Saccharobesus litoralis: one gene and its partner. The protein of the gene in region 1 interacts with the protein of each later gene in a pairwise test. Links are inferred from orthologs where the notes say so. Each region holds a gene or a part of one and is shown in the gene's direction. Other genes may lie near its edges.

The links. The genes of interacting proteins can lie anywhere in the genome.
Region 2: the proteins of C2869_RS16600 (region 1) and crp interact in binary tests that used the Escherichia coli proteins (3 or more experiments, as listed by UniProt). The link is inferred for Saccharobesus litoralis from one-to-one orthologs.

The regions. Positions count from the first base shown.
Region 1 is NZ_CP026604.1:4,458,705-4,466,990, reverse strand. Bases 2,138-5,089 are described here. They hold C2869_RS16600 (YacL family protein), read left to right. Parts: upstream 2,138-3,394; coding sequence 3,395-3,784; downstream 3,785-5,089. Other genes in these bases: C2869_RS16590 (hypothetical protein), read right to left, coding at 4,291-5,089; C2869_RS16595 (YgaP family membrane protein), read right to left, coding at 4,019-4,243; C2869_RS16605 (CHASE domain-containing protein), read right to left, coding at 2,138-3,111. Also shown: C2869_RS16610 (methyl-accepting chemotaxis protein), read left to right, coding at 1-189; more of C2869_RS16605, read right to left, coding at 334-2,137; more of C2869_RS16590, read right to left, coding at 5,090-5,709; C2869_RS16585 (outer membrane lipoprotein-sorting protein), read right to left, coding at 5,709-6,470; C2869_RS16580 (efflux RND transporter permease subunit), read right to left, coding at 6,545-8,286.
Region 2 is NZ_CP026604.1:2,506,144-2,514,203, reverse strand. What follows is about bases 2,610-5,335. They hold crp (cAMP-activated global transcriptional regulator CRP), read left to right. Parts: upstream 2,610-3,519; coding sequence 3,520-4,152; downstream 4,153-5,335. Other genes in these bases: C2869_RS08805 (GGDEF domain-containing protein), read left to right, coding at 4,291-5,335; C2869_RS08815 (diguanylate cyclase), read right to left, coding at 2,610-3,003. Also shown: more of C2869_RS08815, read right to left, coding at 1-2,609; more of C2869_RS08805, read left to right, coding at 5,336-5,781; C2869_RS08800 (mechanosensitive ion channel family protein), read right to left, coding at 5,805-6,995; C2869_RS08795 (VOC family protein), read left to right, coding at 7,080-7,493; C2869_RS08790 (TIGR04219 family outer membrane beta-barrel protein), read right to left, coding at 7,755-8,060.

The DNA.
Region 1 (8,286 bases):
ATCCAAACAGCCACCGCGACAGAGGAACAATCTGCAGTTACAGAAGACATTAACCGCAATTTACATGATTTAAACAGCCAAATTCAAACTACTTCTGAGGTCGCCGCAGATACTAAGAAAGCATCCGCACAAATTCAAGGGTTGGCAGGCAATATTCATCAAGGTGTAGGGCGATTTAAACTGAATTAAATTGGCGACCGGTAACTTCCTGACTCTCAAGCTGTGGACGGCTATTACCTCGGCTTTTGCGTACCGATAGGGCATGGGCCTGTTTTTTCTACACAAAAATAGCTAGCCTTGTTTCAACTAATTAAAATTTAGTCGAACAGTGTGCTAGCTATGCTCAGCAAAGCACATTTCAATCGCTTGGCGTAATTGCTCTGCGTTAAAAGGTTTAGTTAAATAATGGTTTATACCTAACTCCGCGGCTTTTTGTTTGTCTTGTTCAGACACGCTGGCGGTTAATGCGATAATGGGTAAATCAATTAAATTTAATTTGCTGCGGATGGCATAAGCCGTGTCAAAGCCATTTAAAACCGGCATATGCAGATCGAGTAATAATAAATCTAACGCGTTTTGTTCAATATGATCCAATGCTTGCTGGCCATTGTTAACAGCTTCACATTGAATATTGATCAATTTGAGTTGCTCGCGCGCGACGATTTGATTAATTTCGTTGTCTTCCACCAATAGCACTTTCAGGTGACTAAAATCCGTTGCCGGTTGTGAGTCTTGCATGTTTAGCGCTTCTGAATTGGATTGCTCCTTAGTTTCTACAGCAGAAGTTTTCTCGGCAGTTAAATCGACTTTTAGTGGTAATTCGACGGTGAATGTTGAACCAACATTCAGTTCACTTTGCACATTGAGCGTACCTTGCATTAAATCAACCAGTTGTTTAACTATGGTTAGACCTAAGCCAGTTCCCCCAAAAGCACGTGTATTCGATTCATCGGCTTGCGTAAAAGCGTCAAATAAGCCGTCGATATATTGTTTGTCTATACCTATACCTTGGTCTTCGACTTTAATCGTCAGTGTGCAAGTATTGGAGTTGATAGGGGCCGTTGTTACCGTTAATTTTACTTGTCCTTGTTGGGTAAATTTAACGGCGTTAGAACATAGGTTAACCAGAATTTGTTCTAGTTGCGTTTTATCACCAATGAGCTGGTTTTGCTTGATGTCTGCATGAATATTAAAAGTGATGTTCTTATCCAAGGCTTGTTGTTCAAATAATACACGCGTTTGCTGAACAACATCACTTAGAGAGAATGGCGCTTCGATTAGGTTTAATTTACCACTGTCCATTTTAGTTAAATCTAACACATTATTAATTAGATTTAACAAATGCTCAGACGACTCGAGCACCTTGTTAAAGTAATCTTTTACTTTTGGATCTTGAGTGCGGCTTCTGCCAATTTGACTAAAACCGACGATGGCATTTAATGGTGTGCGGTATTCGTGGCTCATATTTGCTAAAAATTGGCTTTTAGCGTTATTGGCTTTAATTAAATCTTGATTAGTTTGCTCAAGTTCGGCCGTTTTTTGTGTAACTTCTAGCTCTAATTTGTGATTAAAACCAGTCACTATCATAATGAAAATTGTGCTAATGACTGCGAGTAAGCACCCTAGGATCAAGGTTATCCAACTTGTCCAGTCGGTGGCTTTAGCATCAAAATTAGAACTGCTAGCAAAATTAAAGGTTAATGGTGTCGAAAACCATTCAATCGTTTGACTGTAATGAAAATTAGCCGTTTTGTTGTAGCCATTATTAAATAGCGTTTTATTTTGCTCTTGATAAATAACTTGTACATGGAAATCGTTATTTGCTGCTTGTTTGTATATTGAGCTTAGCAAGGTGTCGATTTCGATAACGACTTCAGTGATACCCATTAAGTTTTGGTAGTTAGTTTGGCCTTGTGGCGTGCCTTGCTTAAACAACGGATAGTAAGCTACAAAGCCTGTGAATTTGTCGCGCTGCTGTGCCAGCGTTAAAGGCGGGGTGATTTGAATCGTCCCCTGAGTAACTGCTTTGTCAATAATAGGTGCAGCAACAGGATGGGTCGTTAATTCTAAACCCACTGCAGCTTGGTTGGTTTGGTAGGGTTCTAAAAATAATATGGGTAAATAGAATGCTTTACTTGGGGTTGCAGTTAACTGTTTGTCATGGTTTAAACTTTTTAATGAGTAGTCGCTAAAACCATAACTTTGTGCTTTTTTGTAAAAATCAGCTAAGTTTTTATGCTCGACTTTAGGGATCCAACCCAGCGCCCGTAAATTAGTATCATTGACGTTGAGCATAGTTGTAAAGGTTTTAAACTCGTCTCGGGTGACTTCTTCACTTGCTTGAATTAACCCAGCTAAAGAGTATAAATGTTGAGCAAATTCAGTTTCAGCCAATAAAATTTGGTTTGTGAGCTTTTGCGTTTTTTCAACAAAGCTAAGTTGTGCTCGCTCGTTAAAATGACCACGCGATAAAAAGAATACGCTGCTGACTAAAACAAAAATAATTAAAGACGGAGCAACAACCTTCCAACGATAAGGCGCTCGGCTAAAGACTTGATTATTGAACAGAAGTAATACGAGTGGTGTAAAAAATAACGTGCCAACAGAATCACCCACCCACCAAGTTAGCCAAATAAAAGCAGTTTGTTGGGCAGATAAGTCGTTATTGATAGTCAACACTGTTGCACCCACACTACAGGCCACAATACAAGCCATTGGCCCAGCTAACAAAGCAAATTTCACTATGCTGCGTAAGGTATAAAGCTTAATCGGGAGTTCACAATAACGATAAATTAAACAGCGAGCCAAAATGAGCTGTAAGCAAGTGCCTAATGCTAGGCAGCTAGGGATAAGCCAGTCAGATAATGAAGATGCAAAAAAGGAGTCAATGCCGACTTGAGAGTTGGCTAGAGTGGAGCCTAAAAAAGTGCCTAGTAAAGCCCAGCGTCCTAGTTTTAAGTAAATGGCTAAACCTATACCAGCCGCAGGCCAAATTGCGCTAGCAAATCCTGGTGGTATAGCAAACAATAAGCCGAGCTTGGCAAACAAAAAATAACAAACAAAAGCAATGCTGATTGCAAATAGGGGCTGATATCTCAAGGTCGTTAGCATTTTATTTTAAGCGTTATACTCTAGTTATAGCATTTAATTGTTAAAGTTACTGCCTAACCATTGATTTACTTTGGTTTATTTGCGTTTTTTTGGTGATTTTTTCAAGTTGTTTGTCATTTTTTAGACAATTTGCTTTTTAGCATCCCATTACCTCAGTTGTTATACTGAGGGTAATTCACTCACTATTTATTGCATATTGAAAGTCGCGAGTGAAGGATGAGAATAAGATGCGTATAAAAAGTACGTGTTGAAGGTTGTATGTGCAAAATTAAGTTGAGAGCGTGTGGATTACCATTTTAAAACAGATTTAACTGGCCGGTATTTATGTGACATGTCCATGGAGCATGGACTATTTGGTCGTTGGCTAATGGATGAGGTTGCAAATAACCCAATAACTATCCATCAAGTCTGCTCTTTAATTAAAAAAGCTCAGAGCAAGCGCATAGAGTGCCTAGCTTTACATAAGTTGGGGGCTGAGGTTACTTTATACTTAGACAGTGATGAAGCCGTGGTCAAGGTTAATCAAGGCGAGGGTTTTGAACCCGATCTATTACCAGACAATGAATTATATTTAGATGATTTAAGTGTTCGGGCTGGATGTGGTTTCGATGATTTTGTTAATTTGTTTTACGCTTGGTGTGATTTTGTCAAAGTACAATGCGACGCACCATGAGTAGGCGCCTGAATCAAGCGTCGAACCTACAAAAATAGCTAGCCTAATATCAACTCATCAAATTACTCTTGAAGGTCGAGGTTCAATGCCTCGACAAAGGTTGCAGATATTAGGCAATGTGGCAGCTAGAAACCACGCCTGTAGCAGCCTGCTGCTATTGTCGAAATAAATTTCGATCTATACTGAACAACGTCAACACATCAAAATTATATTGAAACAGTGTTAGGCGTTATGTCACTTATTTTGTTCTTCTAATGTTAGCTCTCTTTCGGTTTTTATATTGCAAACTTTTTTCATAAAAATGCTGGCGGGGCAAAAGCCAGTAAAGCTTTGCTGAAATAAGTTAACACCAACAAATAAAGTAAACCAAATAAAGTTTGGATGGATAAAGTAGGTTAAGGCCACGGATAATATGATCATTAATCCGGCAAAGGCAGTAAGTGATTTTTCTAATGACATCATGAAGATAGCTCCTATTAAAGCTCTGATTAGTTAAAGCTGGCTAGTTAAAACAGATATTGAATTGAGGCGTAATAATTACTGGCGTTCTCAAACTGACCAAAAAACGTTTCAGGTTTACCTAAAAAATGATTAAGGCCGATTTTATAGTGCCATTGGTCGTTTGGTTGATAGTGCATAGTCAGTCGAGAGTAGTTGTCGTGTTCTTGCAGTTCGTAAAATTGAAACCAATCTACAGTGAGTGTTTGCATGCTATTTTGCCATCGAGTATTCACGGTTATTTGTTTACGGTTTTGATTGGTGGTGTCGTTACCGATAGCGTTTCGCCAATGGAACTGCAAGGCCAAACTCAAATTAGCTTTGATTTCCTGTTCGTAACCAATCAGCCATTGCTGGTTTGATTGAGCAAGGCTGATAAATTGATTTTCTATTGGCGAATTTTGTGAATGGTCATGGTAGCCATATTCCGATTTGAATAACCCATTGGCTAGCGGTGAGATCAGGCTAGCACCAAGGCTGCGTATTTTATAAAAGGCTGGCTTGCCTTGAAAATCAATCGCCTCCGGTGACTTGCTATAACCATCAAATCCGTATATGGCAATATCATTACTGCCTATTTGTTTACTCAGTCGAATGGCCAATTCGCCATCAGACGGTTGATTGGCTGTCAATCTAGGCGCGATATTTTGCTGCTGTGCACCACTATAAAAAGAAAATATTTCGCCATTAATATAATGGTCAGCTTGCATTTTAGGTAGCCAGACTAAATCAATATTGGCGAATGAATAATAACCGGATAAGCGAACAGCGGTTGAGGCAAGCTTTAGGTTGTTATCGTCACGCCCTGCAAAAAATGATTGCCAGTCTTTAGCGAAATGGTCGTTAATAAATACGTAATGTCCAACCCCCCAAGTCAGCATTTGTTTACCCATTTTTAGATCCCAGTTTTGCCCCTGTTGACCTAATTTATGCAAAGAGGTTTGCCAACTTAATTCACGTATATCAATCTGGCTCGATGCCTGCACTTGATCGTAATAAATGTCAGCTTTACTAATAAATCGAGAGCCGTCAAACAGGGAGTTTGTCAAAAGGTGTTGCCAGTTAAGGTGCAGTTTTATATCACCTAAGGTTTGCTTTTGCTTGATGACAGTATCACGCTTGAAACGCTGGCCGAGGGCAATTTCTACATAACCCGTTATTGGCGCTATGGCACTACTTTTGCCGTCAGTCGTCGTTTGCTCTGCCTGTTCCCAGTCGTCCCAGCTACTGTCATCCCAGTCATTTTTATCGACATTTATTTTATCCCCATCGTTTATACCTTCGCTTGTGTGACCGATAGGCTTCACGGATATGCTGTTTGTTGGTGTACTGGTTTCTTTTGCCTTTAAGCCAAGAGGGATAACTTGTAAAAAAAGTAGCCATAATAAAACGCCAGTTTTAAAGTTTTTATGTGGAATACTAAGCATTATTTAAACCATTGGCTGGGTGGATACCGTAAACTACGTTCACTGAATAAACTGTCTGGTAAACCAATATCGTATTGCACATTACGAAACTCCATTAACGTATACCCGCCGGATATTAAATCACTCACTTTTGAGCGGGTAACCGTAGGATGGTTTTGCAAGGTTTCTATTTGAATGGCTTCAACTCGTCGATAATGCTTATTGTCTTGATTGTAGTAATCAATGGTAACCGGAATAAAATTTTGCTTGTGTATTTGCACTGTATAATGACTAAACTCAACGCTTTCCGGCTGTTTAGGTGTCGCTTTAATTAAGTAGTTTTCACCTGATGAGTCGAGTAACTCAAAGTTATCTAAAAGAGTTGAACGTCCACTCACATCTTCATAGAAAAAATGAGAACCCACGAATGATGTGCGCTTGTCACTCGCAGCGATACGTTTCACTAAATCTAAGCCAGGTAAATATAGCCAGCGGTTATCGTCTTGCTCAATATTATTACTTTTTTCAACTCGAAAGACGGTTCCTTTTATATCGGTTGGGCGCGAGAACATGACTAGCAGGTTTTGTTGCCCAGTCTGTTGGCCATTTTCAATCACATCTTTTCTGAGCAGTGAAAACTGGCGCATGAGTTTACGCCCTTGTTGGTCAACAATTATGATCCTAGCAAGGCTACTGCCGTCATCGCCAGCATAATACGCCGCTTGCTCGGCTTTACGAATAATTTGCTCAGCCGTTAGGGCGTAGGCGGTAGAGTAGGTCATTATCAGCAAAACAGTTGTGATAATCAGGCTTAGCCGCATAGTATTTATATTTGTTGAAAGCGTAGGAAGATGGATCATTGCTCTGTGTCTCCTTGTACTTTGGTTGTTTGGATCAATAGATTGGGAAAAAGCATAAATAGCGTTGGTAGTAATACCAAAGTGACGAGCGCAGATATCGCCATAATGCTAGCTAAAAATATGCCTACGGTAATGTAAGGTACCAGTGGTGCAAACAAGAGTGGGGTAAAGCCAAGTGCGATAATAATCGCGTTGCGACTAATGGCATTAGCTGGCTCTGCAAACATAAGCTGTATCGTGTTTTCGATATTTTGTTGCTGTTGGTAAATTTCGCGCGCTCGTTGCAAAAAGTGAATAGCGAAGTCAACCGATAAGCCTAATGTTAATGCTGAAAGCACCGCAATCGGCATGTCATAGTCTTTACCTAACCAGCCAATCAAACCATAAATAAAGCTAATGGTAAGACTAAGAGGAAGCATGGCTAATAAGCCAAATGTGATCGAACGAAACAAGAGCGTCATCATGATAAACACGATAATAAAAGCGCTGATTAAACTTTCGGCCATTCCCCATACCATTTGCTCTTGCCAAACTACATTCAAGTAGGCCTTGCCAGCCCAACTTAGGGATAATTCTTTAGGTAACGGCTGTTGTTGAACATAAGTCTCTACCCATTCAATCACTTGTAACATGGCTTGATTATCGCCACTGGTTAGTTGTAACCATATCAAGCTGTTTTGATAGTCTGGCGTAACGAAGTGCCACAGATCTTGCGGTCGATGAGAGGATTGATATTGCAATAAACTTTGTGCAATACCTTGAGACGAAGTAGGTAATTGATAGTCAACATCAAGGCCTGAATGTAATTCTCGATTGACAACTTTAACGATATCAACAATTGAGCTAGATTTACCGATTTGCTGTTTATCATTTAAATAATTTTGTAAACCTTCAATGTAAGAGAGGACATCGGGTTGAGTAAAAGGCTTGCTGGTTTCATGTTCTAATTGTGTGAGCCATTGCTCTAACCAGGTTGTTGCCTCTTTGTCGACGCCTGAAAATAGCTTGTCGTCAATCGCGAAAATGAGTTGTTCTTTAGTTAGTGCTTTGTCGTTTTGCTCGTTTAACGTGATAATTTGCTGAAACCAAGTTTGCAAAGAAGACGGGACTAACTCAAATTTTGGGGGTAATACGCCTTGGTTTAATTGGCTGTTATTGGGATTTGCACTCAAGCGGATATAAGCATTATAAGTACCAGCAAAGTGTTGATTGAGCTCAGCATCAGCAACGCGAATTTCATGGTTTGATTTGAACCAGCGTACGGGATTATCGTTAACCTGAATTAATAACATTCCCACAATAGAAAAAATAAATATAACACCAAACCCTAATAATTTAGTTTTATTGTATTTGGAATGGCTACGACTTAACCATTGAATAATGCGTGCTAATAAACCTTGTTTTTTGCTCTGCTGTTGCAGTTTTATTTGTAAGTTGAGTAATTGTTTTTCACTTAAGCAGCTAATGTATGCCGGTAAAAATATTAAGGTCACAATAAAAGCCAGCAAAATGCCAAAGCCGATAAAAGCACCAAATATTTGTACGGGAGGGATAGGGGTGATAAGCAGAGATAAAAAGCCAACGGCAGAGGTGAGTGAGGTAAACAACATAGGTTTAAACAAGTGGAGAACAACTTGTTTAATGGTTTGTTTAGCTGAGGCTTGCGGGTTGTTGCCGGCTTGATAGCGATCGGCGAATTCAGACATAACATGAACTGAATCAACAACAGCAATTGGCA
Region 2 (8,060 bases), 2.0 Mb from region 1 along the record:
TGCCGCACTCAGCTCTTGCTTTTGTAATGCATTTTTTAGGGCGATTGCAGTATAACTAGCCAATAGCTTACACATGTTAACTTGTTCTTCGTTGTAAGCCTGCTTTCTAGGGCTTTGCACAGTTAATACCGCAATAGGTAAATTACCCGCATCTAATAATGGAATATAAATAATAGACTCCATACTGTGCCCCACTTTAGGTTGCACTTGACCGGGAACAGCCTCTAATAAACTATGGTAATGATCAACAACCAAGGGCTGGCGACTGACAACACAATGCGCGGCAGGACGGCTGGCATCATGCATTGATTCATAAAAAGGCGATAGGCGTTGTCCGTCTTCAATTGCAAATGCCATGTATATTTGCTGTGTATCCGCTTGTACTATGCCAATAGCAAAAGCATGGCAATCCATTAGCTGCCGCATATTGTTGTAAAGCCCATTAGAAATAGCTTCTACATCTAACGTTTGATTCAATTCACGACCAATAATAGAAATGGTTTCTAATTCAGCCGTTTTTAATGCGACTAAGCGATCCAACCGGCGTCGTACTCGCCGAAAGTGCCGTAAGCGATTTAAATACCATAAATATAAAACAAGCAATACCAGTAGCACCGCCATCACTTGCAGCACTCGCGATTCATGCCATTTAGGAACTTGTTTAATAGACAAGCTTAAACCTGACTCCAACCAGTGGCCATCTCTGTCTGTTGACTGGATCTGCAACTGATATTGCCCTGGCGGCAAATTGGTGTAACTCAGTTGACGGTTATATATATTCACCGTTTGCCAATTTTGTTCAAACCCCAAAAGCCGATAACGATATTGCAATTGGCTAGGTGCCGAATAATCAAATGCCGCAAAAGTTGCCGTCATTGATTTATTATCAGCTGGTAATTCTAGCGGTAACTGTTGACTTATATGCTGGCTAACACTAATCGGCTGGCCACTGAGCTGAAATCGGCTAAAGCTCAATGTCGGTTGCAGGGTTTGCAAACCTATATTGTCCGGATCGATCAGCAAGAGTCCTTTACTTCCTCCGTAAACTAAAGTGCCATCACTTAATTTGCTATGCGCCCCCCACCATTTATTACCAATATCAATGCCATCAGCTCGGGTCAAATGACGCGCCTGCCAGACTCTAGGGTCAATAACATACTCCTCTGTCCAAATCCGGTTTTGCTTATCTAGCAGCATGTTAGCCCCGAGGGATTGCTCATGAATACCCACTAAACGGTTCACTGATTGCAACTCGGCTTGCTGCTGCTCGAAACTCAGTAAACGATCCAAGCCTTGCGATGTAGCAATCCATAATTTACCTTGCCGATCAACGGTTAACCCACCTATCGTCGAACTCGACAAATGACCTTTAATAATCTGCTGCGCGTGCAGTCGATAAACCTTATTATCGTTAGGTAATACGTAAAATAGTCCATCAAACGTTCCCAGCCACAAAGTGCCATCAAACGTTTGAGCTAGTGCATTAATCGTTTTATCAAATGTCAGATTAGCTTGCTCGGCATAATAGAACTGTTGAAAACGACCATCGGCTAAGCGTTTACTCAGTCCGGCATAAGTACCTATCCACAAGCCTTGATCAACACCAGCTAACAAAACCCTGACATGGTGATCAACCAAGCCATGCGCTTCTGTAAACCAAGTTTCTTGCAATGTGTAAGGGTCTAGTTGCAGGAGTCCTTGATGAATTGTCGCCAGCCAAACTTGATGCTTGTCAGTTTGCACCATAGACATCACATGGGCTTTGTGTAATTTACCTGAAGCTAATTGAATACGGCCCGATTGCTGAGCGTAGCGTGTTACACCATGACCACGCGTACCCACCCAAATTTCGCCTGAGCTTAATTGCGTAACTGAGCCAATATTGGCGTAATGCAAAAAATTAGGTTTAAACACACTGGGCTTAATTCCACGAATGGTTAAATTAATCGGGTTATATAAATTTAAGCCACTGCCCCATGTGCCAATCCAAATTAGCCCTTGGCGATCACGGTATAACGTGTCGATATTATTCGCATTCAAGCTAGTATTGATACTGGGGTCATGCTGAAATTGTCGGTTTGTTTGCAGGCTTGTCAGGTCGATTTCGAAAATTCCGCCAGTTGTAGTTGATAACCACAAGCGCTGACTATCTGGCTGAGTAAAATCACTTACCCAATTGTGAATAAAGGGCTGTGGGCTATCCAACTGGGTCAATTGCAACCATTGCAAAGCTTGTTGTGATGCACCGTTGGCGGTTAATACTCCAACCCCATAATTAGCAGTGCCAAGCCAAACACGCTTATCTGCGGTTTGATACAATGAACGCACATCAATAATCGAAGCTGGATCTTGTGTATCGAAGCGATACACCACTCGCTGCCATTGCATGTTCTGCAGGTTTAAACGATTTAAACCTTGCTTACGACTACCCACCCACAAAAACCCTGACTCGTCATACAACAAAGCTTGTATAATTTTGCCACTAATTTGTGTACGAATATCAAGTTGCTTTATATCTTGAGTCTGTGGGTTGTAAAAACTCACGCCGTTGGCAGTACCAAACCAAATTCGACCATGCTTGTCACCGGTTATGGTTCGTACATAGTTATCACCCAAGCCGCTCTTGCCCGGCGTAGCTTTAGTGTAATGCTCAATTTTTAACGTGTTTGGATCATAAACAAACAAGCCATCATTGCGTGAACCGGCCCAAACTCGCCCGTCAATCCCAGCCCACAAACTGCGAATTACACGTATAGGGGTTCCATCAGACGCTTTGGCATAACGCTTAAACTCGTAACCGTCATAGCGAAATAATCCAGTAGGGGTTGCGACCCAAATAAAGCCTTGCTGGTCTTGTATCACATCAGAGATAACACTATCAGGCAAAGCGTCTTCATTACCAACAGAAACAAAATACCCTTGACCTTGCTCAAACAAATTGAGCGCCCAAGTGCCAGCAACAGGTAAGAGTAAAAAAACAGTAACAAGAGCAAAACGCAGCACAGTAACCTAATGAAAAAATGTGACATTATTCATCTATTCAGTATAGAAGCCTTTTTGATTCCTGTGCTATGCATACGTATTTGTTCAAAAATACCACTGTGGATAAATCTGTGAATTTAATAAGGAAAACATATTGAAAGGTTAAGGATATCCGGTGAATTTTTGCAAGGAGCCAAGTAAAAAACTCAATAAAAAATGCCATTTTAAAGCCTAATACATCAATAGAATGACCGCTGTGCATAACTCTCTGGATAAGATCTGATCTATCTGTATAAAAGCTATGAATAGCATATTCATCTCGCTAATGAATATGGATTAGTCTTTTACAATATGGGGATTAAAGAAAATTGTTAAGAAAGTGCAAATAAATAAACAATTGGCTAATTAAATCTGTTTTTAAGGTCAACAAATTTTGTTACTGTATATCTATATGTGTGCGCTACTTAACATACACGGTTAAAATAGCGCTTTTGGGCACAACCCAGTAATAACGACTATAAAAAGGTTGGAGGCAACATGCCTGTTCCATTTTCTTTAGCGACAGATGAAGAACTAAATAAGTTTGTTAGCTTCTGTACGCGCCGTGTTTTTCCGGCAAAACATATTATTATTCGCGAAGGCGATCAGCCAGAAACATTACACTTATTGTTACGAGGCTCAGTATCAGTAACAACCGAGAGTGACCAAGGTAGAGAGTTAGTACTTGCTTACTTAAATCCTGGAGAATTCTACGGCGAATTAGGTTTGTTTGATGGCGGATCACGTAGTGCTTGTGTTACTGCACGCACTGAATGTGAAGTGGCAGAAATAGGCTATGCCAAATTCAAACAAATTTGTATGGAAAACCCGCAAATTTTATTCCGAGTTTCTAGCCAGCTAGCTCTAAAACTTCGTGATACGTCGCGTAAAGTGGTCGATTTGGCTTTCTTAGATGTGACTGGTCGAGTGGCGCGCGCCTTGTTAGAGCTAGCTCAAAAGCCAGATGCCATGACGCATCCTGAAGGTATGCAGATTAAAATTACCCGTCAAGAGCTGGGTCGTATCGTGGGTTGTTCACGCGAAATGGTTGGCCGAGTTCTTAAAGAATTGGAAACTCAAGGCTTAGTTGAAGCCCATGGTAAAACCATGGTTATCCACGGTGCTCGATAAGCCTGTAGCTAATTCACTATTCAAGTAAAAATTGTTAAAGCGGCGTTTGTTTAGCAAGCTCCGCTTTTTTTTATTTGTCGACGCCCGCCAACAAGCCAATTATACTAAAAACACTATTCGTCAAATTGGTAGGCCCTTATGCTGCAAGTATTCTTGGATCTTAATTGTCCATACAGCTACATACTGCACGAGCGCCTAATCAATCACCCTGAATACAGTGTAATCCAATGGCATTACGTTGAACATTTACCCACGTTAGAAGCGCAAGACCACGCAACAATCCATGCACAACTTCTAGTAGATATTGATGCCATCAAAAAAATAGAGCCTAATCTACCAATCAATGCACCGGAATTTTGTATCAATAGTCGTTTGGCTATTTTGTCGCTAATGATGGTGGAAAAATGCTATCCACAAAAAGCAGCCTCATATCGATCATTCTTGTTTCGCGCTTATTGGCAGTATGGTGTTGATATTTCTCGCTTTGACGCTTTGCATGCCATACTGGCCAGCTTAAGCACGCCTTGGTTAGATTACGACAACGATGTCGAGCACAGACAATTGTTATCACAAAAACATTGGCAGCAAGGTGACTACTCGCACCATTTACCCGTTTTAATCGGTCAAGGCAGCGCCATCGCCAGAGGTTTGCTCAGCAATGAAAAATTAGATGAGTTTTTAGGTGGTGAATTACATACGGATGCTGTCGCTGAAGGCTGTGACTTTTCCGGTGAATATCATATTGCTTGTATTGGCAAATCAAAACTGGCGCAAGACTGGCGGCTCGATACCTATGGCTTTAACCTGTCTATATTTGACGATTTCAGCCAGTACGACAGCCAAACCCGCGGCCAACAATTTGACGCCATTCTTGTCGATTTTGGCGATGAACATGATGAACGTAATCAATCTTTATGTGCAGTTGCCGAAGCCAAGCGTAACGACTTAGATTACCCCATTATCTGCATTCTGGATAATCCCAATCCAGCGGTCGAGTCGCTCGCCCTCAACCTAGGGGCCAATGATACGCTACTGGTGCAAGATGATGTATCTGTGCAGTTAACGCGTATCAAAAAACGGATCAATACCCACAAAGCCATTAGCATATTAAGCCGTCACGCTTATGTTGACGGTTTAACCGGTTTATTTAATAAACGCAGCTTTGAAAAAAGCTATATTCGCGAATGGCGGATTGCCGCGCGCAGCAATTTACCGCTGAGTGTCATTTTACTCGACTTTGATTACTTCAAACGCTTTAACGATACTTATGGTCACTGCGCCGGAGACGATTGCTTAAAAGCCCTCTCTCAGGTTATCAAAACCAGTTTATTTCGCCCCTCAGACAGCGCAGCGCGCTTTGGCGGTGAAGAGTTTATTTTATTATTGCCAGATACCGATTTGGAATCGGCTTTAATTGTTGCTAATCGCATTCGTAAATCCATTACTAAAAAGCGGATCCTGCATGCAGAACACCCTAATTCAGACTATGTTACGGTCAGTTTAGGGGTTGCCTGCGCCAAAAAAGTCGCCAACTTAAAGTCAGGCGACTTAATTCAATTAGCAGACACCGCTTTGTATAAAGCGAAAAATGGCGGACGTGATCAAGCTTATGGCTTACTGCTAGATTAGTCTCTATTAAATCAACAAGGGCACTATTCAGCCCCTGGAGCGACTTGGCTTACACCTGTTTGAATATCAGCACCACTGGCTCGTTGGAAACCACGTAAGCCAAATTCAGGTAACAACACTAACATATAGTTGATCAAATCCGCTTGTATCTCTTCGTAGTTACGCCACGCGTTATCATTAGTGAAACAATACAATTCGACAGGCACTCCTTCTGCTGTAGGGGCTAACTCGCGTACTAACAATGTAAATTCAGACTTCACTTTAGGGTGCTGTTTTAACCTCAGCTCAACATAACGTCGGTATAAACTTAAATTACTCGTGGCTAAACTTGTGTCACACTCAGCTAACTCAGGAAATTTTTTAGTTAATTCAGCCAGTAGCGTTTCATCCAACGCTGTAATGGTCTGTATGTCTATAAATATAGGTCGCTTAATGCGTCGGCCGCCAGAGCGCTCCATGCCTTTCCAGTTTTTAAAGGAGTTAGACATCACACTATGGGTCGGAATACTAGAAATAGTTTTATCCCAATTTTGTACCTTAATGGTATTTAAGCCTATTTCTAAAACAATGCCGTCGGTATCAAAGGTTTTCACTTCGATCCAATCACCAACTGAGATCAAGCGGTTGGCAATAATTTGCACGCCGCCAACAAACCCCAAAATAGTATCGCGAAAAACCAACAACAACACGGCAGTAATGGCACCTAAGCTTGATAATAAATAAACCGGCGACTTACTGGTTAGCAATGAAATAACCAATACTAAAGCCACTAAAACAACCAGCAGCTTAATTATTTGCACAAAGGCATTTATCGGGACATCACGCGATATTTCTAACTGGCGATAGCTATCTGAAACCACATTGAGGCCAGCGAAGGCCAATTGGATAAAAACGAATACCGCAAATAATTCAACCCCAAGCAAGATAAACTCATCACCTACCGTTGGGTGTTGGGTAATAATATTTAGCAAGGCGACTAAACATAGTAAACTGCCTAAGCGCGCACTTTTGTTTAAAACATTATGCCGCTTTAACGACGCATCAAATGAATCCTTGGTTGCTTTGGTTAAAAACTTTGCCAATAGGCGCAATATAATTTTAGTTGTGTAGTAGGCAAATAACGCCAACATGACTAACAAGCAAAAATTGACAAACAAATGTAAAAACTCAGGCAACCCCTGATACAACGAATACCAAGCTTCTATCCTTTCCATCACCGACACTGTATTAGCATTTGAAAAATTAAGCAGAAGACTAGAGTATACTTAAGCAAAAGTGAACCTTAGTATTAGAGAAAAATGCCGTTAAAAATCGTTGGCTTAGATCATATCGTTTTACGTACTTCTAACTTATCCGCCATGCTAGCTTTTTATCAAGATGTATTGGCCTGCCCGTTAGAGCGCCAATTACCGCCAGAAGTGGGCTTAAGTCAGTTGCGAGCGGGCAATACGTTAATCGATATAGTCGATGTAAACAGTGAGTTGGGACGCTTAGGGGGCACAGCACCAAGCCAACAAAATAACAACTTAGACCATTTTTGTTTGCAGTTTACTGGATGCGATTTACCTAGCCTTATCCAACATTTAACCGCGCAGGGGGTAAAAGTAGGCGATGTTGCAGAACGCTATGGCGCACAGGGCTTTGGTCAATCTATTTATATTCAAGATCCCGACGGCAATACATTAGAGTTAAAAGCTCATAAACCGACTTAAAAATACATTTCAAGCAAGCAGTGTGCATCTAACCATTTGTAACTAACAAGCCTGTATTTTTGATGCCAGCAGGAATACAGCTAGTTTGCAGGCTCTGCAAGCATAAATGCTCTCCCACAAAAATATTAAACCAACTATGGCTTATGATTTCATAACGCTGAATAGCGACATAAATACAAAAAAAGCGCTAACTTATTACAGCTAGCGCTTTTTATACATCTAAACTTTTATACAAAACGAATAAAAGCTTAAACAGCAAAATTAGAAGTGTAGTTGCACACCAACATAAGCACCTGATACATCAAAGTCAGTATCGATGTCATCTAAGTCATCTAACTCTAATGCAAATGAACGGTAACCTAATTGCACAGCTAAATCTGCCGCGACAACATCAATCACTTCATACTGAATACCGGCATTGAAATCTGACAAGCTGTTGCCGTCATAACCGACATAGCTCATGTCTGCGTAAACAGATAAACCCGTTAATGGTAGACCAACTGAAGCAGCACCGTAAAGCATAGGTACAACACCGCTAAAGGTTTTAGTTGTTGAGTCTTCAACTGA